2 linked regions of the Agarilytica rhodophyticola genome follow. The main gene of each other region encodes a partner of the protein of the gene in region 2 in a complex. Links are inferred from orthologs where the notes say so. Each region holds a gene or a part of one and is shown on either strand. Other genes may lie near its edges.

Region 1 (15,458 bases), 1.5 Mb from region 2 along the record:
GATATTAGCATTCAATGTTATTTCTACCCACTCCTCATTGGCAAAAACACTTACCGCATCATCATCAATAAGGGAGGATAGTGATTCTTTTAGCCGCTCTGATAATTCGGTTAATTCAGCTAAATTACTATTGTTGTTAAAGCCTTCAATATCATTTGAGTCAGTGTCTTTTATACCACTATCAACAATATTAGAAAATGTAGACTCTAATGTATCCGACAATACTTTATACTTATTTTCATTAACTTGTGAAATAGAATACATCACCACAAAGAAACCAAATAATAAGGTGATAAAATCAGCGTAAGATATCAACCATCGCTCATGATTAACTTTGGTCTCAATTGGGCTGCGGCGAATCATTAATAGGCACCTCTAATGCAAATACCCACTCAACTTCATTTCGATAGATTTGGGGTTTTCACCATCAGCAATAGCAATAATGCCCTCGATAATTAACTCACGATACTGGGATTGCTGTTTAATACAAGCTCTGAGTTTATTAGCTATTGGCAATAAAAAAAGATTAGCTAAAGCAACACCGTAAATAGTGGCAACAAATGCTACTGCTATACCGGGTCCAAGCTGTGAAGGATCGGCTAAATGACGCATCACATGGATTAAACCCATAACAGCACCGATAATACCAATAGTCGGCGCATAGCCTCCCATGCTTTCATAAAATTGTACCGCGTCGTTATCTCTCTGCTCGGCAACAATAAGATCGGTTTCCATAACATGGCGAATAACATCGGGCTCACTACCATCAACTAATAGCTGCAAGCCTTTGCGTGAAAAACGATCCTTTTCCTTCTCTGAAATATTTTCTAAGCCCAATAGGCCATCTCGCCTAGCAGCAATGGCCCATGACACAACATGTTTAATGCCTTGCTTAAACTTTTGATGAGGAGGCTTTACGATCCATTTAAATAAGGATAACGCTCGTTTTAAACCGCTAACAGGTGTTTGTAGTATCGCCGCACCAAGGGTCCCGCCAAAAACAATAATCGCCGCAGGGCCATTTACCAGGGAAGACCATGAGCCCCCCTCTAGGAAATTTCCACCAAGAAGTGCAGCAAAACCAATAATAACACCAATAAAACTCAACACATCCACAGTTGTATATTCCGCCCGCGAGGAAGTAATATAGGGAACCTTTTGTTAATTAAGACGACTTAATTACAAAATTCTCGTGCGAAAATTAATTCCGCTGTACGTTAAGAGATGACAGACGAGTATGTCGACAAGGCATATTCGTCAGCTGGGTTAACATTTATTATAGAAGTTTAATTGAAAAATAACATGTTAAAGGAACCTCTGATTAACCACGAATGATTTCTGCGTGAGTCTAAAATGTGTTTAGGCAAGGCGGGCTTCGCCGCTAATGGCCGTAGCCCTTAGCAAGAAGTCCAACACAGCATAAACACATTTTAGCCACGCCCTACGGGGCTTGCAGGCGTTACCGATCTCTGTGTTGCCTCTTTTGCCAAGGTCTAGACATTGCCTGCAAGAGGCGCCTTGATCTCGGCAACGCCTGTAAGCCAGAAACTATACGAGGTTAATCAGAGGTTCCTAAACACTATCCACTATTTTCTGGGCAATATCTTTCAAGGGCAAAATGCAACTGGAAATATTAGACTTCGCCACCGCCGCCGGCATTCCGTATACAACGCAGCTGTCTTCATCTTGACTCCATATAGTTGAGCCTTTATCTTTTAACAAGCGCGCCCCTTCACAACCATCAGATCCCATACCGGTCAACACAATTCCCAGCACAGCGCTGCCATAGGCAATTGCCGCAGATGCAAAGGTAATATCAACACAAGGCTTATAGTTAACACGATTATCACCGGCGACAATTTTAATAGAGTTACCAGAACGATCGACCATCAATTGCTTACCTCCTGGCGCTACTAATACATGACCTTTTTTTAACATATCGCCATTTTCAGCTTCTTTGACCGTGAGTGGAGTCGACCTGTCAAGACGCTCAGCAAAGGCACGAGTAAAATTCTCCGGCATGTGTTGAATAATAAGAATCGGTATTGAAACCTTACCTTTTAAGCCTGTGACAATATCAGCTACTGCTACCGGCCCTCCTGTTGATGCACCTATTGCTATGAGTTTAATTTTACCTTTTAAACGCTTGCTATCATTTCTTACAATAGATCGTGTGGAGGTATCAACAAGAGGCGGTGTTCTTGGAGCAGTAATAAAAGAAGACGAACGACTAGGGGATTTTTTATACCCTCTTTGCGCAAAAACAATGAGCTTTTCGTGAAATTTTTTCTTAAAAATTGCCGAGTTTGATGACACTTCAGCAAAATTTTTATTCATAAAGTCAACGGCACCAGCATCTAGAGCGTCGAGAGTAATTTTAGCACCTTCGTAAGTCATTGAGGAAAACATAATTATCGGTGTCGGTATTTCTGCCATAATAGCTTTAACCGCAGATATGCCGTCTAAAAAAGGCATTTCGTAGTCCATCGATATTACATCAGGTTTTAGCTTTGCCGTCATATCAATCGCTTCTTGTCCGTTAGTGGCAACACCAACCACGTTCAGATCTTTGTGCTCATTGATAATATCTTTCAATCTCATTTGAAAAAAATGAGAGTCATCGACGACTAAAACACTGTATGGCACCATTTCTCCTAGGTTTAACAGTTAAGGAGTTTATCTATATGATTACTACCTATCTACTTAGAACCTATTAACAAGCCTTAAGCGGCACTGCCAACATATTCTTTTAACATACTTGGTACATCCAAAATAAGTGCTATGGTACCGTCTCCAGTAATGGTTGCTCCGGCCATTCCAGGAGTTCCCTGCAACATACGTCCAAGAGGTTTAATCACAACTTCTTCTTGACCAATAAGCTGGTCGACGACAAAACCTACTCGTTGAGTTCCAACCGAAACAATAACAACATGTCCTTCCATATCCTCAACTTGCTGTATGAAATTATTTTTCACCAACCAATTTTTCAAGTAAAACATGGGGATGGCCTTCTCACGAATGGTGATACATTCTTGCCCATCGACAATATTACTTTTCGCCAGATCCATATTAAAAATTTCGTTGACACTCACCAAGGGTAACGCAAATGTTTGATTCCCAAGCTGAATCATTAAGGTGGGCATAATTGCCAATGTCAGTGGCACTTTAATAACAAAGCGTGTGCCCTCACCTATTTTAGAACTAATCTCAATTGAGCCATTAAGCTGGGTAATTTTAGTTTTCACAACGTCCATGCCAACACCGCGACCGGAGACATCGGAAATTTCAGTTTTGGTAGAAAAGCCTGGAGCAAAAATTAAATTATAGGCCTCTACATCTGTCAGACGAGCGGCGGCATCCGAATCTAAAACACCTTTTTCTACAGCTTTATTGCGCAATGCATCCGGATCCATACCTGCACCGTCGTCGGTAATCGATAGTAAGATATGGTCACCTTCTTGTTCTGCAGCAAGCACCACTTTACCTTCTCGCGGCTTGCCTTTTTCTTCCCGGATAGTAGGTAACTCAATACCGTGATCCACAGAGTTTCTCACCAAGTGGACTAGAGGATCTGCCAATGCCTCAACGAGGTTTTTATCCAGATCCGTTTCTTCACCTTGCAACTCTAAACTAATTTCTTTTTTAAGATTACGGGCCAAGTCTCTTACAACTCTCGGAAAGCGTCCAAAGACTTTTTTGATCGGCTGCATACGTGTTTTCATGACGGCCGATTGTAGATCTCCAGTGACCACATCTAAGTTGGCAACCGCTTTTTGCATTGGTTCATCAGGACTCTCAAGTCCTAGTCGAACAAGTCGATTACGCACCAATACTAACTCACCGACCATATTCATAATATCGTCTAGGCGCTGGGTATCGACCCTAACGGTCGTTTCTGCTGGCGCTGCATTATTTTGCCCGCCTCCAGCTGGCTCCCGCTTGGGTGGTTCAGGCTTGGCCGCGGGCTCAGGAGGTTTGGCAGCCTTAGGGGGCGCTGCAACTATTTTATCTTTCTTAGCAGCAGCATCGGGCTTTGATTTGGCCGCAGGTTTAGGCTTAGCAGCAGTTTCAGGGCCTTTGCCTTTACCATGTAGCTGATCTAATAAGTCTTCGAATTCGGAGTCTGTAATAAGGTTATCGTCGCCAGATTGCTTACCAGCACCATTATTATCAGCAGAAGGCGCACTTTCAGTTTCACTCGCAGAGGGTGCAGAAGGCGCTTTACCGCTGCCATGTAACTTATCAAGTAAATCTTCAAATTCATCTTCAGTAATATCTTTATTACCATCAGCAGATGATGAGGTAGCAGGTTTATCCGCTTGAGAGGCACCTGGGCTGCCACTGCCGTGTAATTTATCGAGTAGAGCCTCGAACTCATCTTCTGAAATATCGTCGTTATCAGAATCGGCCGTTTGCGAGCTGGCTTGCGCATTTGCTCCTTCTTTTTCATCGATAGCATCGAGATATTCTTCGAATTCATCATCAGTGATATTAATTTTATCATCACTAGCAGGCTCTGCTTGCGAGCCTGCCTCAGGAGCAGGTGGCGCAGATTCCTCGTCACCGCCACCGTCATCACCATTGAGATCTTCTAAGGATACTAGACGCTCTAACTGCTTAATCAATGCCGGGTCTGCTGGTGAAGGTTCTTCACGATTGGTAATCTGTGAGAATTGGTTCGTTACCGTATCCAGCGCTTGTAACACCACATCCATTAATTCTGGTGTTACCGCCCGTTTGCCATTGCGTAAAATATCGAATAGGTTTTCTGTGATATGACAACAGTCTACCATCGCGTTCAACTGCAAAAATCCTGCACCACCTTTAACTGTGTGAAACCCGCGAAATATTGCGTTAAGTAGATCGATATCATCTGGTCGTTGTTCAAGATCGACAAGTTGCTCGGAAAGCAACTCGATTATTTCCCCCGCTTCAACTAAGAAGTCTTGAAGGATCTCTTCATCATCGCCAAAACTCATTCAGCGCTCCTCAAAACCCTAAACTAGAAAGCAAATCATCAACTTCATCTTGGCTGGACGCAACGTCCGACAACTTATCCGCATGAATTTGCGGCCCAACCCCCTCGCCAGCAGCTCGACTGTGCACATTTTCTGGCTCTAGCTTTTCGTTATCAGCAAGGCCCGTCACTTCTTCTACCTGGCATGCAATTCTCATCAGGTTAACAAGCTCTTTTTCAACATCACTTACCAGGCCAATAACTTTTTTCAATACCTGACCTGTCAAATCCTGAAAGCCTTGCTCAAGAATAATGTCTTGTAAATGTTTATTAAGTTCTTCGGTACCATCTCCCATCTTATCTAGAAATCCATCGATGCGGTCGTACAATACCTTAAATTCATCTTTATCTATTTCGCGACGCTTTAAACGCTTCCACTCTTCTTTTAATTTTGCCGACTCCTCACCTAGGTTCATTGCAATAGGAGCAGCAGCTTCTACCTTATCCATGGTTTTATCGGCAGCATCTTGAGTTAAGTTCATCACGTACTGTAAGCGGTCAGATGCATCGCTAATTTCAACATCGCTGCCTGAACCCGATGGCTGATCAAGTTCGGAGTCGACATGAAAGTTTACGATAGCGTCGTGTAAGCCTCGTGTAAGCTGTCCGACTGAGCGAAAAATATGGCTGTTACGTGCTTCAACGAGGTTGTGAATCAGCTCCGAAGCCTCGTCGTAATTATCTGCTTGTAGCTTTTCAACCAGCTGATTTGCACAATCTTGAAGACTAGCTACAAACTGCTGATCATCTTGCAATGGTTCAGTGTTTTCCATTAAGCAACCTATATGTAGTAGTTGTTAACCATCGACTCGTTCAAAAATCTTGTCGATTTTCTCTTTCAACACCTGAGCAGTAAAAGGTTTCACAACATACCCATTTACCCCAGCTTGTGCCGCCTCAATAATTTGGTCACGTTTGGCTTCCGCTGTTACCATAAGCACAGGCAACGACACGAGCTTGCCGTCAGCTCGTACCTCTTTGAGCAATTCTATCCCGGTCATGCCAGGCATATTCCAGTCGGTGACTAGAAAATCGAAATCTCCACCCCGCAACATAGGCAAAGCAGTTGAGCCATCATCTGCTTCCTGAGTATTAGTAAAGCCAAGGTCTCGCAACAAGTTTTTGATGATGCGACGCATTGTCGAAAAGTCATCAACAATGAGAATTTTCATATTTTTATCCAACACAACCTCCAAATTTCTGCTACCAGGATTTTGTCGAACAGTTCTACAATAAATGACTGCTCGTATAGGCCAGATCCCTTTACAAAAAACCAACGGCTTAGCAGACATTGATTTGCAGTTCAACGCTGTTCCTCATATCAAGTCTAGCTGCTTGTAGCCAGTCATCCAGTTTTTTAATTTGGAAATGACTTTTAGTTCCTATATAAACATCTCTCAACTTCTTATTACCCCAAAAGTTTGCACATCATTGGCGTAATATTTAAAATTTTGGGAAAGGGTTTTAATGCAGTTAAATACCTTGAAGGGAGATATGCTGATGTGTGATGATGCTATGATATCCAGTCTTTTAGTCTCGCCCGTAGACGAGCCGCAGCTTGGCTGTGTATCTGACTAATACGAGATTCTGAAACTTCAAGCACCATGCCTATTTCTTTCAAATTTAGCTCTTGTTCGTAGTATAAAGACAATACCAGCTTTTCTCGCTCGGGCAGCCCATCTATCGCCATCACTAGCGCTTCTCGCATAGCTCGCTGATGAACCTTTTCTGAGGGACCGTCAAGGGCTTCATTGTCAGAGTGCAGGATTTTACTTTCATCCTCTTCATAGGCTTCGTCAAAGCTAAACAAACGCGTAGACACGCTATCTTTGGCTATTTCATAGTACTCGTCTAAAGAGACATGCATTTCTTCGGCAATTTCAGTATCACTAGCATCACGTCCCGTTCGCTTTTCAATTGAATTAATGGCGTCTGCAACGCGTCGACTGTTACGATGCACAGAGCGCGGCGCCCAGTCCCCTCGCCTCATCTCATCCACAATCGCACCGCGAATACGAATACCTGCGTAGGTCTCAAAACTGGCGCCCTTACTACCATCATACTTCTGTGACGCTTCAATTAAGCCAATCATTCCAGCTTGTATTAAATCATCCACTTGTACCGACGAAGGCATTCGAGCCATCATGTGGTGGGCAATACGTTTTACCAGTGGCGCATACTCCTCAACCTGGATATTCGACGACCTGCTTTTGGTCTGCTCGTATACCATTAAGTTTTCAGCTGTATACCCTGTCATTAATACGCCTCAACTACATGCCGCTAGCATTCGAAGTTTGTAAAAGCCGCTCAATAAAGAACTCTAAGTGCCCACGAGGCAGCGTTTGCACTGGCCAGTCATCAACTTTTTGGGCAAGGGTTTTAATTGCACTTGCCGCCTTACTGCGGGGCGCAAACTGAATGATAGGCTGACGTTTCTGAATAGCCTTGCGGACATTTTCATCAAAGGGAATATTGCCCATGTACTGCAAAGAAGCATCGATAAAACGCTCACAAACGGTATTCAGTTTAGAAAATAGGTTTATACCTTCCTGATTACTGCGCGTCATATTAGCAACGACACGAAAGCGAAAGATATCGTATTCAGCATTGAGCAATTTTATTAATGCATATGCGTCTGTAATCGATGAGGGCTCGTCACAGACAACGACGATCACCTCCTGCGCGGCACTAACAAAACTTACTACGGTATCGGATATACCAGCGGCAGTATCGATAATCAGAGCATCTAACTGATCACTGAGTTCGCTGAAAGCATGGATTAGCGCAGCATGCTCCTGAGGAGTTAAACTCGCCATTTGCTGAATACCCGACGATGCAGGCACTACTTTTATGCCTCCAGGGCCATTGATCATAACATCTCGTAAACTATGGCTACCATCTAACACATCAGCAATCGTATGTTGAGCTTGTAAACCGAGTAAGACATCGACATTAGCTAAACCCAAGTCAGCATCCATAAGCACGACACGACGACGTAATTGCGCCAAAGCAATACTTAAATTAACAGATAAATTAGTTTTACCAACGCCACCTTTACCACCAGTAACAGCGATAACTTTGATTGGGTGATGTAATGTCATATACGGCTCACAATAGAATGTATTTTCTATAACTATTTAAACTATCATTTTATAAAAAATGTATTTTCAACTATTAAAATCACTTTTTTAGATCTTGATAATTTTTATCTTTTAATGTTTATAATAAAATATATTTAGATAATGCTGATGCAGTTTCATCGTTTGGGTATGGCGCCCCACACAACAAAAAAAACGCAAACTGATTTCTTAATTTTAGCAAAACTCGCCACTTTTTCTCCCTCGTCTTTATAGCTTTCCTCTGTATGGATAAGGTCAAGCAGAATGTTCGCCAGATAATGCCTGGGTTTTAACAACTTTAATTGCCTTTGCCACTAACCCATGGGCGCTAGCTTGCGTAATATCTTTTGGAATATTCTGTCCATCGGTAGTGTAAGCAATGGGAAGATTCTCTTTAATAACAACACTTAATGCTTCACCGATACTTGCCGACTCATCAAGTTTTGTTAACACACAGGCGTATAAGCCACGGGAACCTTTATGAGCATGAAGTGATGCTTTCATGGTGGCAGTTTGACTGTTACATGACACAACTAATACACGATGGATACTCGGGCTTGATTCTAATTGTGCAAGTTGAGATTTTAAAAGTGGATCACCTAGACGAAAACCTGCTGTATCAATCAGTATGAGTGGGAACTGCCGTAAAGATGCTAATACCGAGAGTAAGCTATTTTCCGAATCCACGACTTTAACAGGAACATTAAGAATCTTTCCCATAGTACGTAGTTGGTCAAATGCGCCCACTCGATAAGTATCGGTAGTAACAAGAGCCACTTTGCCCGCACCGTGACGCAACACATATTGTGCCGCAAGCTTAGCAATAGTAGTGGTCTTGCCGACACCAGTCTGCCCTAAAAAAGCGTAGATACCAGGGCGATCCAGAATACTTTGTTGACAGATCGGCAAACGCTTAGATAACAAGCCCACACATTCTCGCCACGCTTGGTTTGCCCTTAATTGATGTCCAATTCCTGCTACCAGTTCATCCACTAATTCTTCACTCAAACCTAACTTGCTTAAATGTTTTGTCACTACAGTAAAATGGTTGGGCAATGTCACTTGTTGCGGGGCGTAAACCGTTGTTAGTTGTTGGCGGTTATCTGACATTTGCCAGAGTTGCTGCTCTAACAACATACGCATATCTGCAATATCATTTTTTAACGACTCTAATTGTTGTTTTTCTTCTTGGGTCACAGTGCTTAGAGTTTCAGAGAAGCTTTCACGTCCGTTAACAGACGCTGTACTATTTGTCAGCGGCTCAAACGACAGTGTTGGTTTTGTCGCACTTTGAGCATGAAGATTTTGATTAATATCTACCTGCTGTTGGGCCTGCTGCTGAGCTTTTCTTTTTGCAGCAAACATTTTCTCGCGCGCTATTTCTATCTCTTTTGCTAGTTGCTCAGGCGACTTAGATGAGAACTGTTCAGCATTATGCTCAGTGGTACCGCCATAAAATGCCGCAGCTTTTTCTATACCAGCTTGCTCTTGCCATGCTTCGTCACTGGAGAAAGCAGTGTCAACGTCTGCGTCAAATTTCTGACCAAACTGGCGACGAGATTCGATTCCTCTGGTAGGTAAATCTGGCTCTAAGGATGTGACAATTTCTACACCTTTACTCAAGCGCTTACTGGATAGAATAACAGCTTCAGGCCCTAACTCTTGCTGCACTAATTCCAGTGCTCGAGTCATTGTTGGAGCAACAAATCGCTTAACAAGTTTATTTGTATTATCTGTCTTCATCCATATACTCCCACGTTGTTCATGTAGGCCCAGTTATTGGGTATTAGCTTATTGAGTGTCAACGCGATGGTTTAGTATTTAAAACTTCGTCACCAACACTTGCTTCAATGGTAATTTGCTTGTTGTCCGGCACTTCGTTATATGCCAATACATGCATATCTCGAATATTGAATTGCACAAACTGATATAACAAATGACGTATTGGTGCGGATACTAACAACACAATTACTTTACCCTTGATTTCTTGTTGCTTAGCCGCATTTACCAAAGCATTATTTAATCGCTCTGCCAACTGCGGTTCGATAAATGCATTTTCACCCGCGCCAGCTTTTTGTGCTTGCTGTACTGACTGAAGCAACAACTGTTCCAGCGCGGAATCCAAAGTAATAACTGGTAAGTTATTTTCTTGTCCTACAATGTTCTGAACAATCTGACGGGAAAGTGCGGCACGAGCAATCGCGGTAAGAGTATTAATATCAGAGTTTTTACTTGCATTAGCTGCCAACGCTTCGGCAATAGTGCGCATGTCACGAATGGGAACTTGTTCTTTTAACAATGACTGTAAGGTTTTAAGTAACTGATTAATACCAATAGTATTGGGTATTAACTCTTCCACCAACTTAGGCGATTTTTCCGCGAGTAAATCCAACCATTTTTGCACTTCTTCATGGCCGAGTAACTCATGGGTATGTGCCTGAATAATTTGGTTAAGATGGGTAGCAACAACAGTACTGGGATCAACCACAGTATAACCTAGGGTTTGTGCCTGATCTTTCTTACTCTCATCAATCCATACCGCTTCCAAACCAAACGCAGGATCAACAGTCTTAACACCATCGAGCTTACCAAATACCTGCCCTGGATTAATCGCTAAAAATTTATCGGGAAAAACCTCTCCTTCTCCCACCATCACCCCCATCAAAGTAATGCCATAAGCGCTTGGGAGCAGGTCTAGGTTATCGCGGATATGGACGGCTGGAATAAGAAAACCCAGATCCTGCGACAGTTTTTTACGAACGCCCTTAATGCGCCCTAATAGCTCGCCATTTTGTGATTTATCTACCAAAGGGATAAGACGGTAACCGACCTCCAGACCAATGATGTCAACTGGCTGAACATCATTCCAACTCACTTCACTTTGCTCCGCAGGCGCTGGACTCGCGTGGTTTTCAAGTGCTGGTGCAGGGCTGACATTGCCACCAATGTCTTTAGCATGTGGTTCGCCACCTATTTTTTTACCAACAAAGCCTCCTTCTTCAACCACCTCTACTTGCTTACGGTAATGGATGTAGTAAGCCAAAAAAGCACAGATAATTGCTAATCCTAAGAAAGGAATATGGGGCATTCCTGGAATAATCCCCATTAAAAATAAGATCGCAGCGGCTACCGCTAGAGCTTTCGGAGATTCAAACATCTGCGAAAGTACTTGGCGATTCATATCTTCAGAGCTGTTAACACGGGTTACCATAATTGCCGCCGCGACAGACAGCAAAAGGGAAGGAATTTGAGCTACTAATCCATCACCAATAGTTAACAGCACGTATTTTTGCGTAGCATCGGCAAACTCGAGGTCGTGCTGCGCCATACCCACAGCAAGTCCACCGACAATATTGATAATAAGAATTAAAATACCGGCAATAGAGTCACCGCGCACAAATTTACTTGCGCCATCCATAGCACCGTAAAAATCAGCTTCTGCCGCCACATCAGCGCGGCGAGTTCTGGCTTCATCTTGATCGATAATACCAGCATTGAGGTCGGCATCTATAGCCATCTGCTTGCCAGGCATGGCATCCAGAGTAAAACGCGCACTCACCTCTGAAATCCGCCCAGCACCTTTAGTTACGACAACAAAGTTGATAATAATGAGGATAATAAACACCACTAGACCTACCGCATAATTACCACCAATCACAACTTCACCAAAAGCTTGTATAACCTTGCCAGCAGCGTCACCACCTTCATGCCCACGCAGTAACACCACCCTGGTGGAGGCAACGTTTAAAGCCAAACGCAGTAAGGTAGCAATTAGCAAAATGGTAGGAAATACAGCAAAATCTAGTGGACGCAAGGCGTACACAGCTACTAAAAGAACAACTATAGATAAAGCAATATTAAAAGAAAAAAATGCATCCAACATGAAAGGAGGCAGAGGTAACATCATCATACCAAGCAGCATTAATAGCAGTATTGGTACACTCAAATTACCTCGGCTTAAACCTTTAACATTTTGCCAAGCATTGTCTGCGGACATGCTTGCAGGTAAGGATTTTAAATGTTGGAAAAAAGGTTCAGCCATATCTTTCTCTGTAAAAGTCATTTTATTGACGCATACGGGCGGTATTCCCTACTTTTACAAAACCTATCGCAAAATCTATACCTGACTTTTTATTTATTATGACCAAAGGCTTCCTGCCTTTGGGTCATAAGTCATCGCCAAATGCTTTACGCAAAAGTGTGATTTTGCTGGCATTGGACGATTCGCATTGGCCTAAGGCCAATGAGCAAGCCATCCCTGGCTTGCATTTTTATTTATTATGACGAAAAGCTTCATGCTCCTACCTCAACCGCAACTCAAGTTATCGCGATGTTATTGATTGCTGATATGAAAAAACGAATAGTTAAGTGCAACTAATTGGGTGCGACAAAAGTCTATAAATTGAGGTAAACTACGACAACAAGAGATAGATATAACAGGCTATATAATATATATCTATGTCAGCACAGGGTTACGCTCAAAAAAATTATAAACCTGGAGGTGATAGCCATGTCTTATGTAAAATTCACACCGGTGGTGAGTTTGTTACTGCTGATGGCGACTCAAGTGGTAGCGGTAAACATCGAAGAGCCTCTACCCGATCAAAATCAAAATATTATCGTGGAAGATGTCGATGTATTGGCATTAAATAGTGAAATTAAAACGCTCCTCGATGAAAAAATTAAAGTTCTCCCCAGCAAAAGACAACGCCTCCTAGCTCTACACACTCTCCTCTATGATCCCGCCCAATACAATATTCGATATAATGCATATTTCACAGCGTCAGCCATAGAAACATTCTATAACGGTTCTGGCAACTGTATTTCATTGGCCAATTTATTTATCGCTACCGCACGATATGTAGGAATAAGGGCCCGTTATCAAACAGTAAACCTTGAGCGTCAATGGCGCCGACGCGACGGCTTTTATGAAGTGCCAGGGCACGTTAATGTGGTGGTCAGTTTACCTCGGGCGAAAGTTCTGGTGGAGTTCAACCAAGCTTATTTTGACCAGATTGGCGATAGCAAAGTGGTATCAAAAATGATTACAGATGCCCAAGCAAAAGCTGAATATTATAATAACTTGGGAGTCGCCTACCTCAATCAGAAAAAATACTCTATGGCCGTCGCCTACTTTAAAAAATCGATCAAAACACATAAAAAACTTGATTTTGTATGGTCGAATTTAGGCGTGGCATACAAACGTTTGGGTGATTTCAAAGCTGCAGAAGAAGCCTACTTAGCAGCATTGAAATACAACTCCAAGAATAGATCCGCTATCGGTAATATTTATATCCTCTATTCAGAGTTAGGGGATGAAACCAAGTCTCAGGCATATGCCAAAAGAGCCGAAAAATATGCACGCAAGAACCCTTACTACTTGGAAAAATTAGCCAACACTGAGCTAGAAGCCAAACGATATGACAAGGCCGTGGCTTTATTTAAGGCTGCAATTAAAATTCACAAATTAGAACCAGATTTTTACCACGGCTTAGCTGTCGCGTACTATTATGAGAATGATATAGAGAATTCTAAAAAAGCACTTAGGAAGTCTATGGAATTAGCTGAGTCAGAAGAATACAAACTTCGCTATCAACGCAAGTTAAATGCGTTAGCAGGTGCGCACTGATGTGTTATTAGAACGCCAAAAAGGACAAAAAAAGGACATTTAAGCTAAAAAAAAGACAGCAAAAACACCTATTTATGCTTTGAGAGTTTTGTCAGATAAGAGTTTACGTTAAACTTAGAAAATATAGTCTGCTCGAAAATAACTGTTTGTTCTCAGTTGCAAACGGGGCAAATACATCTGGAGAAACTTTTACATGGGAAAACCTGAAATCAGTCTTTATTATCATCCCACCACAACGGTTTATATAGACGATAATAGAGATTTTCTAAATTCATTAACCCTAAAGTCAGAACCAGCTGTATTCAAGCTTTTCAGCGATCCTCATGAAGGTCTTGCCTATGTGGAATCGCAGTTCAAACTTAGCGAAAACTTTAGTAAAGGCGAACCACTTTCTCCTGATATTAATACGCCTAGTAAATTGGTTTTACCTCAAAATCAAATCTGCAGAAAGCTAGATACGTTGAACCGCTTTGCCGAACCATCGGTAATAGTTGTGGATTTCAGTATGCCACAGCTTAACGGTCTCGATCTGTGTTCACAGATATCAAGCCCTAATGCAAAAAAGATACTGCTAACCGGCGTTGCTAACGAAAAGCAAGCAATACATGCATTGAATTGTGATTTGATAGACTTCTATATTGGTAAAAGTGAAGAAGAGCTGACCACTCGACTAACATCAATTGTTAGCACGTTAAATAACCGTTATTTTACCGATTTAATGCCACTTTCCAGCCACGATGCCAAACAGCAAATCCCCTTCCTCTACGATTCGGATTTTGCCGACTATTTTGAGCAATTATGCGAGGATCTGGGCGCAATTGAGTACTATTACGTTACTAATCCTGGGGGATTTTTACTGATCGATAAATTTGGGACAATTAGTCGCCTTATCGTTTTGACGCAGGATGAGTATCGTAATTCAATCAAGGAAGTACAAGAAAAGGGAGCTTCTAGCGATTGCATAAGCACCCTTGAAGAACACAGTCATGTGCCATTCTTTCAAAATGAAGATGGTGTTTTTGATGAAAAAAGACTCGAAGCGTGGAGCCAAAATATCTATCCGATTCAACGTATTAATGGCAACCAGGAATACGTCTGCGCATTACTTGAGAAAAGGTTTAAAAGCTTGACCTGCTATCAGGACTATATAGAAATGCCCTCTAACAGGCTGCATTAAGCTTTAATCACTTTAATATAGGCGCAACCAAGCATGGCCAAAAGTCATATAGTTTTTGATCCCGATAGTGATATCGACACGGTATCGGCCACATTCGCGCATAATATTTCAACGCCTTTAACAATTGCTCAACTCAATGCCGACCTACTCAAGCAATATTTTGAGGCGATCATGCAAACGCTAGAGACAAAGAATTGTGAGGCGATACCTGAGCATTTACGGCCTGCGATAGAAAAAGCCCCCGAGCTGATCTATAGCAATTTAGAAAGTATCCAACGTACATTAGTCCAGTACAAAAGTTATCTCAACGCTCAGCACAACAAGGCGAATGACAAAGGTGCAGCAAAACAAGAGTCTGTCGCCTTACCCCGCGAAGGTAACTACCGGATTCTGTTAGTAGACGACGAAGATATCCACCATGATATTGGTGAAGCTGCTCTGGGCTCCAGCCACACGATCACCCATGCACTTAGCGGTCGCCTGGCACTTAAAGAGTGCCAATCGTCCACATTTGAT
Region 2 (15,577 bases):
CCCCAATGGATAACTACCGATGCGCTCTGCTTTTGGAGTTTCTGAGGTACTTTTTTCTAAATCTCCTGTCGGAATATTGACAACATTTCTCTCGTGGCCAGGGTATTTTTCATCAGCGCCCATACTAGTGATATGAGAAGAAGTGTGAGAAGAAGTATGGTGGCTATCTTCAGCAAAAGTATATTCCTGATCAAAGACATGTAAACAAGAAACTTGGTTTGAGCAAACACCTAGCAGTATTTTTTTACCCTCCACTTCTAATAATACCGCTTTTTCTCGTGTCCCTAACATTAGCGACGCGGAAACTTTCATATTTTTTTGCTGTAAAATCGCTCCTGCACCTAATTTTTTAGCCAGCCATGCCAAAGCAAAAATCATTGTAGTAACAAAGAGCAAACCAATAATAACTTGTGACATCATTGGAATTGTTTGCAATGCATTTAACTCATTTGTACTTTCCAATGCGTTTGTATAATCATTGACAAGAAATTGAACAATCATCGCAATGACGTAAATGTTATACTGTGTCATCTCACCGGCTCTCTTTCTATTACGGTATTAACGTAGCTTTTTAATCCGCTCAGATGGGCTAATCACATCCGTCATACGAATACCAAACTTTTCATTCACTACAACCACTTCACCATGTGCAATCAAGGTACCGTTAACTAATACATCTAAGGGCTCTCCCGCCAGCCGATCTAGCTCTACTACAGAACCTTGGTTAAGCTGTAGAAGATTGCGAATAGTAATTGAAGTGCTGCCTACTTCCATAGCGATAGAGACGGGAATATCTAAGATAACATCTAAATCTGGATTACCTTCTGCACCGCCACTTTGGCCTGAATCACCGAAATCTTCAAAGTCTACAGAATCGACCGCATCTTGCCCCTCTTCTTCTTGTTGGGTACTCTCTTCATTAGCTTGTTGTTCCATTGCCGCCGCCCAGTCGTCGGCCATGTCATCCTGGTTGGAGCTATCTTCATTATCTTCATCACTCATTACTCGTCTCCTTCAGAATCATCGCCTTTAATGGTAGCGGGAGTTAAAATGATTTCAGAAACTTTGAGAGCTAGATTATCGTTAGATTGCCCTAAAGTTGCTTTAAAAAAAGGAATACCATTGGCGGTTGCTACATGAACATCCGGCATATTGACAGGGATAATATCTCCCGTTCGTAGGTCCACAATATCGCGTAGCGGAATTTCTCTTCGCACGATATCGCATTCGAGATTAATATGTGCATCTAGAACATCCTCACGAAGCGCTTTGGCCCAACGATCATCCTTCTCGTCTGTATCAGACTGTAAACCTGCATCGAGCACATCGCGAATAGGTTCGACCATGGAGTAAGGCATAGTTACGTGCAACTCTCCCCCGCCACCATCAAGCTCTACATGAAATGTACTGACGACCACCACTTCGCTGGGACTGACAATATTCGCCATGGAAGGATTAACCTCTGAATTTATATATTCAAAGGTAATTTCTTTTACGGCTTTCCAAGCTTCGCGTAAATCAATGAATACTTGTTCCAGTACCATTTGTACCACGCGTAATTCTGTGGGGGTAAATTCACGACCTTCAATTTTTGCGTGGCGTCCATCCCCGCCGAAAAAGTTATCCACTAATTTAAAGACTAACTTAGCATCTAAAATAATAAGAGCCGTTCCTCTTAGCGGGCGAAATTTCACCATATTTAAACTTGTAGGAACATAAAGGGTATGAACGTATTCGCCAAACTTTTGAATTTGAATTCCACCAACAGAAACATCCGCTGTTCGTCTTAATAAATTGAACATACTAATGCGCGTATAACGGGCAAAACGTTCATTTAACATTTCCAAAGTGGGCATACGCCCGCGTACGATACGATCCTGGCTGGTCAGGTCATAGGAGGCAACACCTTCGCCACCCTCTTCACCTTCTGTTTCAACATCGCCATCGTCGACACCATGTAATAAGGCATCAATTTCATCTTGTGATAATAAGTCTTGCACGGCCTACTCTTCGCTGTAATCTTCAATAAATAGTTTTATTGCATCACTAAATTGGTAAATAGCACTTGTTCAATACCGGGCTCCCCCGTCTCTTTCTCCATTAAACGCTGTAGTTCTTGTAAACACTGCACTCGCAACAATTCCTTGCCCTCCGCCGTTTGAATTTCTTCAAATAACTGCCCACCAATTAACATCACCAGAGCATTGCGAATCATCGGCATATGCGTTTCGATATTGGCAACAACAGCTTCACTTCGAGTTAGCAAGGTAATTTCAGCTTGCATAAGCCTTTGTCTTCCTCTTGAATCAAAGGACACAATAATTGGCGGTTTAAGTGCGTAATATATTGCCGGCGCCATAACTTCTTCTACTTCCTCTTCGCCGCCCTCACCTTCTGCTGCCATTTCCTCTTTATCACCCGTCATAGATAGAACAGCTAATGTGCCGCCAACTGATGCACCAATTAAAACTATTGCCAAGACTACAAGTAAAATTATTTTCTTTTTACCTGATCCAGCATCAGCTTCGCCTTCGCCGTCTTTTTCTTGCTCTTCTGCCATGTCAAATATTCGTCATAACGTTTTTATTAACCAAAAAAGCAAGAGATATGCCAGAGGTCTGACTATACTTTTTGCTCATTATGTTTTAACTCAGACATTATTATTCCGGCGGCAATATATGTCCGGTTAATAGCGATGGATGGATGCACTGCCGCGTGTCGATAGATTCGCGCTAGCTCCTTGAAATCAAGCCGTTTAACACAATAGCGCTGTATTTTAAGATACGACAGATAAATATATCAGGACAATATATTTAGCCACCAGACTAATCGTATGGTAAAGAAAATTACAATGACACTAACGTTAGCACTTTTTTCAAGTACTAACGCAATGAATATTACGAAAGATAGTAGGTAGTATATTTATTTAGAAGCGCTCTTGAGGCGTTTTTAGAACGGGTACATCTAAAATTAAGTGTTAGTAAGAATTTTTCTAAGCAACTTAAACATAATGATCAACACCGTATTCATGGTGTATTTGTATACTTGGCACATCAGTATCCTCATCTTGGATGCTACTAGCCAATTGTCCTTTTGCATGACCACCTTCGCCCTCTTGTTGACTACCAAATTGATCCGATGAATCACCAGAGATATCAACATTCACGAGATTTAGTCCTTGCTCGTCAAGTAATTCGCGGAGCCTAGCTTGTGCTTGGTCTAAAGAATCGCGTACTTGGGCATTTGTCGCTACGAAACTCACACTTGCTTGATCTTGGCTAACACTGACTTTGACTTGTAACGGGCCTAGCTCAGGTGGATCTAACTGCAACTCTGCAAATTTAATATTTTGCGAAGCCATCATTGCAGATCGCTCAGCTACCATATTGCTCCAACCACTTTGGCCAAAAGTAATATTTACAGGCAATTGCACACGTCCAGTTTTTGACGATAAGAGGTTGGATGTATCTGTGCCTGACCCTGTGATGGTATGATTAACAAATGCATGAATATTGGCATTTTTATTTAGTGACGATTCTACTCGACCATCTTTAAGAGATGTTGTTAATTCATTGTTTACCGTCACAACATCTTTTTGCAATAAAAGGTTCTTCTCCATATTGGAGACACCAACGCTAGTACTAGTATCTGCTTTTAATTGTGGTTTATCACTAGGTTCGAGAATAACAACGTTTTTTTCAACCAAAGGTTGAGAACCAATACCAGGAAGGTTTTGTTTTACACTGGTATTACTCTGGGTAAGTGGAAATTGACTTGGTGTTAACGCCTTAGATTGTAAGTCTAGCGTACTCTGTTGTGAGGCTATTTGCACATTATTTGAGTGAGTCAATGTTTGTTTCTGGGGATCAATAATTTGCGAAGTCTGTGCCTCCTGCGATAACACTCTATCGACAGTAGGAGCACTGGCCGTTAACGCATTCGAGTTAAGCTCAAGTTCACTGGCATTGATACCAGTACTTAGAGGCGATCTAGTGGTTTCGACTTGGGTGTTAATATTTAATGTGATGTCATCTGTCACATCGACAGCAGTCAAAGCCACCTCTTCAGCCTCGTCAACATTAGTGTCAGCAGAATTCTCATCCAAGGAAGTAGCTCGTTTATCTTTTGCAGCGTCAGTTTGGGCACCTGCAGACTCATCAGAATCCTTATCAGATGTATCATTACTTTTACTATCGGCAGCAACTTCTTTTGTAGTATTATCGCTCTCGCTTTGCTCCACAGAATTATCTTTTCGATCTGTCTCAGCGGGTTTTTTGTCTGCTGTATTATTGTCAGAGCGTTCTACCTTATTTTTTTTGGTTTGAGAGTCCATCGCCTGTTTGAAACCATCATTAGAACTCTGATTTAAATTGGGTTCTGCGCGTTGGGATTGAATAATAATTTGTTCTTGCTCATTGAGATTCACCAAAGGCAATAGCGGATTCATTTTTATCCCTCACAATATAAATAATAATACGAAAGTATAATTTCACTGCTTCACATGATGCACAGCTCGTTGCTCACATTATTAAGGGAGCAAAGCTTGTGCCATATTCATATTGTGGAAGAGGCTATGAATAAGCCCATAAATAGGCCTTAGGTGATAATGCTCAAACAAGGTCTTTCAAAATCAACTCGACAGCGGCAAACTCTTGCTCAATTGCGGCGATTTGTTGCATAGCATTTTCAACCTTGCCTTGGCGCGCCTGTCTCTCCATCTCTTCACAAAGATCCGCCAGAGGGTTTATGCCAAGATTGCGACTGCTTCCTTTAAGGCCGTGAGCTTGATGACACAGCTCTGTCATATCGTTTTTCTCAAAGGCAACGGCTAGAGCAGCCAAGCGCGGCTGAGAGTCATTGAGGTAGGTAGAAATAAGTTCGCTAAATTTCTCGCCGAGTAACTCTTGTAACATAGCGAGATTGTCGCGATCAATCCTGTTGTGTGACATGATATTTGCGGTTTAAATTTTTATATGAGGATTTATTGTTGGATCAACTCTACATTTTCTCGGCGTGCCTGCTGTCTTATCCTATCTATGTGCTATGTGCATACGTACTAGCAAACCGACTCAAGTAGAAATAGTGCCATATATAAAACGACTAGTCTTCACGCTCCCAGTAATACACCACTTCGATATCGTTACCCGGTTCATGGATTTCTATACTTTTGGTGAGCGATTGTATCAGGCTGAGCCCACGTCCATAAAGGTTCTGGCTAACACCTTTATTCTCGGTTTTTTTAACAGTAAAGCCCTCACCTGAATCTTTCACTCGAATATTAAGATAGCCACCATTGCCATTGGCAGTATGAGAAAGCTGAAAACTGACCTTCCCTGCAACCAGTTCCTGCAATCGTTTTGTGCGCTCGTTGTAGTAAGAAGCAAAGCCTCCTGGGGAGGACTTCAGTTCGGATTTTAGACCGAGAACACCATGCTCAAGGGCATTGGAATATAGTTCAGCAAGCACCGTGTATAGGGGGGTTCGATGTTGCCTTAGACCTGGCACCTCAGAAATAATATTCATTAATAGTGGCAGTGGATCGAACTCTTTGAGGCTATTTTCAGGCAAATCAAAATTCATATACCAGTCGGAGAGACAGCCTTGATTTTTTTCCATAAATTGGTCGACTTTCGCGACAACATCCACATCTTGCATCTCAATTTCGACCAGTGACATATCATCATCTTTCTCCGTTGAGCCAATGTGTGCTTGCACATTATTTAACACCTTATCGAATAAATCCTTATCTCCGATATTATCGTAAAAAATTTGGTGTAAATTCTCTTCGCCGAACATTTCGCCCGCTTGATTTCTCGCTTCAAAGGCACCGTCTGACCACATATACAAACGATCACCATAATCCAGCTGGAAGGTTTGACTTTCGCCATTAAAACTCTTACTCGGCAGCACGCCTAATGGTAAGTTTTTAGATGCCAAAAGTTCATATTTTCCTGTGCTTTTCAAATACAGAAAGGCCTCGGGCAAGCCGCCATTCCATACTTTGATGCGCCGCTCCTTGAAATTGATATCGACACAAATGGCGCAACAGAAAAAACCTATTGGCAAAATGTCGTTTAACTTTTGATTAATTTCTCGCAAGATATCAGACATACTGAAACCCTTGCGCACCATACCGTAGAAAGTTGACGCCAACGGCATAGAGCCAATGGCCGCTGGTAGGCCGTGCCCTGTAAAGTCGCCTAACATGACGACCATGTTACCATTGGGACTGAATTCAGAAACCAGGACATCGCCGTTAAACACAGCCAAGGGCGACATGTAATGACGAATGTTGCCCATATCCAGGCAACCTGTCGGTGCAATTTTATCGAATACTTGTTTAGCGACGGTTTGTTCTTGAATTAGATGGCGGTTGTGCTCTTCAATCTGCGCTTTTTGATTTAACAAAGTGGTGTGCATTCTTCGAAGACGACCAAACGACTTAATCTTCGATTGCAATACCACTGGATTATATGGTTTAGGAATAAAATCATCGCCACCGGCTTCTAGACATTCGACCAAGTCGGCCTGATCTTTTAACGATGTCAGAAAGATAATGGGCACCATATCCTCATTGCCCATGTCCCGTATTTTCCTGGCAGCTTCAATGCCTCCCATATTTGGCATCAGAACATCCAGCAGCACCACGTCAGGGGACTTCTCCTGAAAAGCAGTAAGTGCCTGTTCGCCGTCGGCTACACCAATAGGGATATGGCCAGCTTTGGCGACAATGGTTTCAAGAATAAATCGATCAGATGCAGAATCCTCTGCAATAAGAATTTTAAGAGAATCTTGAGGCTCGTTATTCAACGTCTATCCCCTGCTTTCCTGCGGCCTATTACTCGATGACAAACAGTTGCTCAAAGCTGGAAATGGCAAATATTTTCTTTACTTCTGGCGAACAATTATCAATAACAATATTGGCTTTATCTCCACCTGCGTGATCACGTAATACGAGCAACATACCTAAGGCCGAACTATCCAAATGAACGGTTTCTGCCAAATCAACTACGTAGCGCTGAATATTATCGGAATCAACATTTTCGAAGCTACGTCTAAACTGTTCTAGAGAAGAGGCATCGAATCGTCCTTCAATAGATATTGTTAACGCTTCACCATTATCAGAAAGACATGATGTTATCGACATATAAAACGTATCCTAAGTTAGAATTCAATTATTACGCTTACTAAAAGCATAGCTCAATTTTATCTAAAGGCTACAGATAATATTTCCGAAGCCACTCGATTAAGTGGCAATATTTTTTCTGCTCCCCCAATTTTAACAGCATGCCCAGGCATTCCCCAAACCACACTAGAAGCCTCATCTTGAGCAACGGTCACGCAATTTGCCTGTTTCATACGCAGCAATGCCTCTGACCCATCAGCTCCCATGCCTGTTAGCAGCACCCCCATGGTATTTCTGCCACCAGACGCTTCCAGTACGGAATCATATAACACTTCCACAGATGGCATATGTCGATTAACTGGTCCGCTATTGTCGAGTTTACAGATATAAGATCCAGCCGCCAAGACAACTTTTAAATGTGCATCTCCCGGAGCAATATAAGCACAACCAGATTTAATCGGCTGACCATCCTCTGCTTGGTAAACATTGATCTTCGATGCATTATCTACTCTGCGAGCAAAAGACGCACTGAAGGTCCCGGGAATATGCTGGGCGATTACGATTGCCGGTGAATTTTCAGGTAAACATGTTATCACTTCTTTAATCGCTTCAGTACCACCAGTAGACGCTCCTATTGCACAAAGAAAATCGGTACGCAAACACTTGCGCCCGATCAAAGAATTATTTCTTTTTGCCTCCTCGACCAGCTTTTCTTTTTCCCTTTTAGTAGCTTTAGGTCGAACATTGGCACGTGATGCATGCCAGACTTTCTCAAGAATGGTTTGACGACAACTCTCCAATCCTCCAGAGCCATCGCTTTTGGGCTTAGGAACAAAATCCACCGCGCCATGCTCAAGGGCCTCTAAAGTGACCGGTGCTCCCTGCTGCGTCAGTGTGGAAATCATAACCACTGGCATAGGCCTTAAACGCATCAGGTTTTGTAAAAACATAATGCCGTTCATTTTAGGCATTTCGATATCGAGAGTGAGAACATCAGGGTTGTGCTTCTTGATGAGATCACGAGCCTGATAGGCATCCTCAGCAGCGGCAACAACCTTAAAGCGTGAATCAGACTCGAAAATTTCCGTCAGCAATGCACGAATAAGGGCAGAGTCATCGATGATTAATACCTTCACAGCACACATGTTAAATATCTTCTCTTGTCTAAAAAAAATTGATTAAAATAATTCCACATCGCCACTGGTATCGGGTTTTTTGTTCATGGAGTCATAGTATTCTTTCTCACGACGCTGAATGGTGTCGTTATTTTGCGTTTGCAAACGTTTTAACTTGACTGACCCGGTATCAGGGAAATACATTACTTTACGTGGGCAAGTACTACCCACATCTTGCGCGTCTATAGAAAGCCCTTCTTGGTGAAGAAAATTGGTCACAAAATCGATATTGCGGGCTCCCACATCAATAGAGGAAAAATTAGCCATCACCTTACCGCCACCAAATATCTTTATCTCAAAGTTACTTTTGTTACCACCTTGCTTCAGTATTTCATTGACCAGGTATTCCATCGCCCAGTTGCCATAGGCCAACTCGGCTGAAATGGCTGCAGATGCAGCCTGCCCATCTTGTATCGGCAGCATAAAATGATTCATACCACCAACGCCTATTCTCTTATCTCGAATACATGCTGAAATACAAGAACCCAACACGGTTACGATAATTTCACCCGTCTTACTAACATAGCACTCCCCCGGTTTTATTTTTGCCGTCGGCATTTTCATCCGCGGATCCCAATAACGATTAATATGCTCAAAGCCGGGAAGTGTGGGCGTTGTTATTTTTTGTTTTAGTGACATTATCTATTTCTCTCATAAATCGTTCGTCCTAGTGATGTAAAACGATCGGTAACATTATGAAGGCTCTCAGAGTGGCCAATAAATAGTTTGCCATTCGTTGTGAGAATATTGGCATAACGATCGAACAGTTTCTTTTGAGTATCAATATTGAAGTAAATAACCACGTTACGACAAAAGATTACATCGAACTGTCCTTTCATCGGCCAGTCATGCAAGAGATTTAATTGATTAAACTGAATTCGGCTTTGTATTTCAGGCTTCACTTGGCCACTACCATCAGCCTTATTAAAGTTAATGTATTTTTTATATTGGCTGGGGATACCATCAACCCTATCCTCTGCATAATGGCCAGCCCTAGCGGTAGCCACAACATTGGAGTCGAGGTCGGTCGCCAGAATTTTTACATCCCATTTTCTAATGTGAGTGAAATGATCTAACACCATCGAAATGGAATAAGGCTCCTCACCCGTAGAACAACCAGCAGACCAGATACGAATTCTACGTGTGCCAGCATTCTTTTTTATAAGGTCTGGAATAACAGTTTCGTTGAGATATTCAAAGTGATGATTTTCTCGAAAGAATGAAGTTAGATTAGTAGTAATAGCGTTAATGAAATCAGTAAGTTCTGTATTGCCTTCACTCTCGATAAGATCGCAATAGCTTGAAAAACTATTAAGTTTAAGGGCTCGCAAACGTCTAACGATGCGGCTATAAACCATATTTTTCTTTTGATCACTAAGGGTAATACCAGTAAGATTAAACGCGATCTTTTGAATACGACGAAAGTCCTTGTCCATCATATTGTATTCGCGTGACGGAGGGCTATCAGTATTTTTAGCGGGGGCAGAATTCATAATTTTAACCAACGTCCTGATACTATTTTTATATCTTAAAGAACAGGACGTTGGGCTAAGCTTGATCAATCTAGAGTTTTATAATATTTGGCTAATTACATCTTTCATTCTTATTAATACTAAATAGCCAATATTAATCTACTACGCCTCTATCCATTTAAGACACTAATTTTGATACGTTTAAAATATTTAATCAAAAGTACAACTAAAAACTACTACGCACTAGTGACTGTAATATTATTTTCCTTGAAAACTAAATATTCCAGCATACATATAGACAAAGTAAAAGCCCGAAATATTCTATTAGTATTATATGTTTATCACTTTATAGTATCTCTTTAGAAAGTGTTAAGCGCTTGCTGCAACCTTTTAATTTAAGATCTTACAAAAAGCACTTAACACATTTAGGAATTAAAACTCTTCCCACTCATCATGAGAACCGGAAGAACCACTAGAATGACTGGTTGATGAACTGCTTGCTGCAGGCCGCGACGGCGTTTTAGAGAACGAAGCTGGAGCAGAGGCCACTGGAGCTGCCGCAGGAGCACCACCACCTCCGCCGAGCGAATCACCGTGACTGAAAAACTCAACAACACTCTTCATAGAGCGTGCTTGATCCGACATTGCCTGACCGGCTGCAGATGCCTCCTCAACCAGGGCCGCATTTTGCTGTGTCATTTCGTCCATCTGGGTTATTGCCGTATTCACCTGTTCGATACCTGCGGATTGTTCTTTTGCTGCGCCGGCGATTTCTTGCATCATCACAGTCACTTCATCAACAGAAGTAACAATTTTTGCAAGTACTTCCCCTGAATGGTTGACCAAGGAAGTACCATCTTCTACTTTGGAAACACTATCTCGAATCAAGTCTTTAATTTCTTTTGCTGCACCGGCCGAACGTTGCGCTAGGTTCCGTACCTCTCCGGCCACAACTGCGAATCCTCGACCCTGCTCACCAGCTCTTGCTGCTTCCACTGCGGCGTTAAGTGCTAATAGATTCGTTTGGAAAGCAATTTCATCAATCACACTAATGATGTCGCTAATTTTCTTACTCGATTTATTTATCTCTTCCATTGCCGACACTGCATTTTCTACAACACCGCCTCCGTCTCTCGCTAACATTTGTGCATCCACCGTCATGGCGTTAGCTTTCTCAGCATTTTCGGCACTTTGTTTAACAGCAGCGGTCATTTCTTCCATACTCGCTGCTGTCTCTTCTAATGACGAAGCTTGTGACTCTGTCCTATGACTTAAATCAGCATTACCTTGTGCGATTTCATCGGCGGATAAGCCTATAGAGTCGGCTGACATGCGAATATTGGCAATAACCTCTGTTAGTTTTTCTGCCGTAGCATTGGCATCATTTTTCAGTTGCCCAAATGAGCCCTGATAGTCACGGGTAATACGCTCATTAAGGTTACCCTTAGCTATGGATCCAAGCATCCTAACAATATCATTGAGGGCAATTTCCATTGTACTCACAAGATTATTAATGCCTTTACTAAGATTATGGAAAAAGCCTTCTTTACCATCCATTGAAATATGTTGCGAAAAACTACCTTCACTGGCAGCGGCTATAACACTATCAATCTCTCTCTCCATCGCCATTTCTGCAGTTCTATCATTCCATTCAACCACCGTTCCCACACGTTCATTATCTTGATAAACAGGGTTGGCAATCACGGTAAAAGTGCGTCCACCTACTTCAGCTTTACCGTTAAATACACCGCGCATATCACGTAATAGGTTACGTTGATGGCTGGGATCTTTATGGAAGACATCAATGTTCACGCCCATAAGTTTACTAACATCAAATGAAGGTAGGTCTTTTTTGATATCAGACTCTGCCCTTTGCATCATACCTTGGACAGCTTTATTCATATAAATAATATGCGCATCTTCATCGGCAATCATAACGTTAGCGGTTACATTATCGAGCGCTTGTTTGACACGCTCATTTTCAGCAGCCAAACGTCGTTCTTCTTTTTGCTGTGCTAACGCTTCCGTCTTATCGTTCCATTCAACAACAGTGCCAATAAATTTACCGTCCTCGTCATGCAGTGGCGTTGCGATTAAACCAAAAGTTAGTCCTGACAGTGGTAAGTCAGCGCGATAACTCTTGGTTAAGCTTTTAAGAAGGTTACGTTGGTGAGAAGGGTTTTTATGGAAAATATCTACATTAGTCCCCAGTAGTTGGCTACTGTTGAAATTAGGCAATTGCTCCCGAATTTCATTCTCACGGTTACGCATCATTTCTCTAACCGCACTATTCATATAAGTAATTGTCATGTCTTCGTTAGCAAGCATGACTGAGGTATCGCAAACATCTAAGGCCTGGCGAATACGTAAATTCTCCTGCGCGACTTCTCGTTCTTTCTTCTCACGGTTGACCCGTTCGGTTTTATCTTCCCATTCAACTAAGGTACCAATACGCTCACCATTTGCGTCTGTCCAGGGAGTGGCAATAAGACCAAAAGTTAGACTTCCTAATTCAAGGTCTGTTTTATACGGCTCTCGCAAATTTCGTAACATTCCGCGTTGGTGCTCGGGCCGTTGATGAAAATCATCAACACAAGTACCTATCAATGATTTAACATTAAAATTCGGCAATTCCTTGCGCAAAGAAGATTCATTTTTCTTCAACATTTCTGTCACTGTCTCATTCATATAGACAATGTTGCAATCGTTATCTGCCAGCATAACATTCGCCTGGCATAGTTCTAATGCCTTAGCTTTATCCGCCAAGCGTTTAGCATCAGTAATATCAGTAGCAAATTTAACAACTTTATAAGGCCGGCCTGTTTCGTCCCGCAAAGGATTATAGGATGCCTTAATCCAAACTTCTTTGTTGTTTTTACCAAGGCGTCGAAATTCGGAAACGAAGCATTCACCGCTCGCCAAACGCTGCCAAAAATTTTGATATTCCGGGCTATTACGTGTTTTATCGTCGATAAATATGCTGTGATGTTTACCTTGCACTTCATCTAAACGATATCCCATGGTGTTTAAAAAATTGTTGTTGGCGTGCAAGATATTGCCGGAAGTATCGAATTCAATAACAGCCTGTGTATTGTTGACCGCCTCCATTTTAGCTGCAAGTTCTTTGCACTCTTGAGAGTTTCCACTCATTGATTCTTTTAGTTTGTTAAACATACTTATGGCACCATCAAATTATTGTTCAGCATTTTCAATTTGTTGACTAATAGCTGTCATATTAGGAATTTCGTCCATGGAAAGCAGTCGATCTATATCCAGCAAAATCACCATTTTCTCATCCACATTGACTAACCCTTTAATAAATTCCGTATTTAGTGAATTACCAATATCCGGTGCTGTCCTCATATCTTTTTCTGCAAGCGAATATACATCGGAAACGGCGTCAACGACGATACCCATCACTCGCTCACCTTGATCAGTAGAAACTTTCAGCACAATTACCACTGTAATCGGCGTGTACTCAATACTTTCCATACCAAAGCATTGTCGTAGATCAATAATAGGAACAATCGTACCACGCAGATTAATTACGCCTTTTATATGAGCAGGTGCATTAGGAATTGGGGTTGCGGACTCCCAGCCTCTAATCTCTTGAACACATAAAATATCGACTCCATACTCTTCACCAGCAACGATGAAAGTTAAAAACTGATCTGTTTCATCTGACTCAAATTCCATACCCGTATGTGAGTTTATACTGCGTACAGAATCGCTGGCGGATGAGTTGTCATTTTGTATCTGCATAAAAACCTCTACAAACCCACTTACTGTATAAGATGGTTTTGGTTAGAAACATTGGCCTGTGTGGCGGCGTTAATTAATAAACTACTCTCTTCAGCTAAGCGGGCAATACCGGGAATATCTACAATAAGTGCGACCGTACCATCGCCAAGAATTGTTGCTCCTGAAATACCTTCCACTCGTTGATAATTATGTTCAAGGCTTTTAATGACCACTTGCTGTTGCGCTAGTAATTCATCTACGATAATACCAACCTTATCCCCCTCTGATTCGACCACAACCATTAGGGAGCCTTCTAAATCGTAATTATCGACTTCAATATTAAATACTTTAGCGAGTTGTAAAATAGGAACATATTCATCACGTAACCTGAATACATCACTGCCACCAGCAACTTTGTTGATATATTCTGATTTACATTGGAGAGATTCGACAATGGACACAATGGGGAAAATATATGTTTCTTTACCGACTCTCACTAGCTGGCCATCCAATATAGCCAAAGTTAGAGGTAAACGAATAGTAATGGTAGAGCCTTGATTCACTTCAGAGGTAATATCAATGGCGCCATTTAGTGCTTGAATATTTCTTTTTACCACATCCATGCCGACGCCGCGTCCAGAGACATCACTAATTTGCTTGGCGGTGGAAAATCCAGGCTGAAAAATTAAGTCAAAAGCCTGCTCATTAGTTAAGGATTCTGCCTCTGATGCCGTGATAACTTCTTTTTCAATCGCTTTTTGTTTCAGAGATTCTGGATCTAAACCTTTACCATCATCGACAACTTCAATCACTACGTTGCCACCTTGGTGATACGCATTTAGTGTGACATTACCTTGTTCAGGTTTGCCTTTTTGCCGTCTTTCCTCTGGCGTTTCGACACCATGATCAACTGCGTTTCGCACTAAGTGAACCAGAGGATCACCAATTTTTTCTAGTACTGTTTTATCCAGCTCTGTTTGATCACCTAAAATCTCTAGGTTCAAATCTTTATTTAGAGATTGGCTCAAATCTCTCACCATTCTCGGAAAGCGACTAAAGACAAAGCTAATGGGCAACATCCTTATGCGCATAACACTTTCTTGCAATTCTCTAGTATTTTGCTCTAGCTGGCCAAGACCTTCCAACAATTTAGGTAAGCGTTCAAGATCAAAGTCAGAACCTAACTGACCTAACATAGACTGGGTAATAACCAGCTCACCAACCATATTAATTAGATTATCTACCTTATCGATACCCACTCTAATCGAGGATGATTCCGCATTAGCTTTTTTAGCAGGAGCCTTCGGTTTTTGCGCAGTTTTAGGCTTGGCTGCGGCAGCTTTTGTGGTCGCTGTATTTGCAGCCGCTTCAGTGGTCGTTTCCTGTTCCGAGGTTTTTTGCAATTCCTCAGTAAATAGACCTGAAACAGATTTTACTTCTAACTCTGAATCATCTTTGACCCACTCAAATGCTTTTTCTATTTTCTCTTTATCATCATCTTTAGCATCGAGTAGAACTATCCACCTTAGATAACACAACTCGGGATCAATGGAACTAAACTCGGGAAATTGGGAGCTTGCGGTAATGGATTTTATTTTACCGATTTCTGTTAGTGCCTGAAAAATCTTTAAGGGATCATTACCTGTTCTTAAAATTTCAACTCCAGGAACAAAATCAATTGACCAGAAAGTTTCAATATCATCGTCATTACTATTTTGCTCAGGCTCTTTAGTTGCATTTTCGCTAACTGCTTGCACCTCTGTACTTTCTTCCATAGCACCAGGCGAAGAGGCTTTTATAACAACTTCTGATTCATCGATTACCCAGGCAAATATTTCTTCTATCTGGCTAAGTTCAGCGTCTGTTGATAACTCTATTTCCCAGTATAAATAGCTTGCTTCAGGTTCTAACTTATCGAGCAAAGGAAGCTCATCTGTTTTAGCAGAGCATTTCATCTCACCTAGCTCATTTAACTCATTAATTAAGCGTAGGGAATCATTACCCGTTTTAAGCACATCTCTACCAGGACGAAACAAAATATGCCAGCAAGGTATTTCAGCCGG

Evidence for each region.
Region 1: the proteins of fliM (region 2) and cheY are in contact, whole or in part, in a crystal structure (PDB 1F4V), measured with the Escherichia coli proteins. The link is inferred for Agarilytica rhodophyticola from one-to-one orthologs.

The regions. Positions count from the first base shown.
Region 1 is NZ_CP020038.1:2,756,797-2,772,254, reverse strand. Bases 4,509-7,332 are described here. They hold cheY (chemotaxis response regulator CheY), read right to left. Parts: upstream 6,202-7,332; coding sequence 5,815-6,201; downstream 4,509-5,814. Other genes in these bases: BVC89_RS11755 (MinD/ParA family ATP-binding protein), read right to left, coding at 7,288-7,332; BVC89_RS11760 (RNA polymerase sigma factor FliA), read right to left, coding at 6,531-7,247; BVC89_RS11770 (protein phosphatase CheZ), read right to left, coding at 4,990-5,790; BVC89_RS11775 (chemotaxis protein CheA), read right to left, coding at 4,509-4,979. Also shown: BVC89_RS11790 (flagellar motor protein MotB), read right to left, coding at 1-363; BVC89_RS11785 (flagellar motor protein), read right to left, coding at 376-1,116; BVC89_RS11780 (protein-glutamate methylesterase/protein-glutamine glutaminase), read right to left, coding at 1,573-2,646; more of BVC89_RS11775, read right to left, coding at 2,724-4,508; more of BVC89_RS11755, read right to left, coding at 7,333-8,118; flagellar biosynthesis GTPase FlhF, read right to left, coding at 8,392-9,879; flagellar biosynthesis protein FlhA, read right to left, coding at 9,938-12,178; BVC89_RS11740 (transglutaminase-like domain-containing protein), read left to right, coding at 12,647-13,765; BVC89_RS11735 (response regulator), read left to right, coding at 13,959-14,942; BVC89_RS11730 (response regulator), read left to right, coding at 14,976-15,458. UniProt on the Escherichia coli protein: Involved in the transmission of sensory signals from the chemoreceptors to the flagellar motors.
Region 2 is NZ_CP020038.1:4,240,704-4,256,280, forward strand. Bases 2-2,944 are described here. They hold fliM (flagellar motor switch protein FliM), read right to left. Parts: upstream 2,001-2,944; coding sequence 1,002-2,000; downstream 2-1,001. Other genes in these bases: fliO (flagellar biosynthetic protein FliO), read right to left, coding at 2-531; fliN (flagellar motor switch protein FliN), read right to left, coding at 559-1,002; BVC89_RS17785 (flagellar basal body-associated FliL family protein), read right to left, coding at 2,036-2,560. Also shown: more of fliO, read right to left, coding at 1-1; BVC89_RS17790 (flagellar hook-length control protein FliK), read right to left, coding at 3,002-4,447; BVC89_RS17795 (Hpt domain-containing protein), read right to left, coding at 4,611-4,949; BVC89_RS17800 (SpoIIE family protein phosphatase), read right to left, coding at 5,101-6,810; BVC89_RS17805 (STAS domain-containing protein), read right to left, coding at 6,839-7,147; BVC89_RS17810 (protein-glutamate methylesterase/protein-glutamine glutaminase), read right to left, coding at 7,207-8,271; chemoreceptor glutamine deamidase CheD, read right to left, coding at 8,305-8,940; BVC89_RS17820 (CheR family methyltransferase), read right to left, coding at 8,940-9,794; BVC89_RS17825 (methyl-accepting chemotaxis protein), read right to left, coding at 10,206-12,947; BVC89_RS17830 (chemotaxis protein CheW), read right to left, coding at 12,966-13,535; BVC89_RS17835 (chemotaxis protein CheA), read right to left, coding at 13,556-15,577. UniProt on the Escherichia coli protein: FliM is one of three proteins (FliG, FliN, FliM) that forms the rotor-mounted switch complex (C ring), located at the base of the basal body.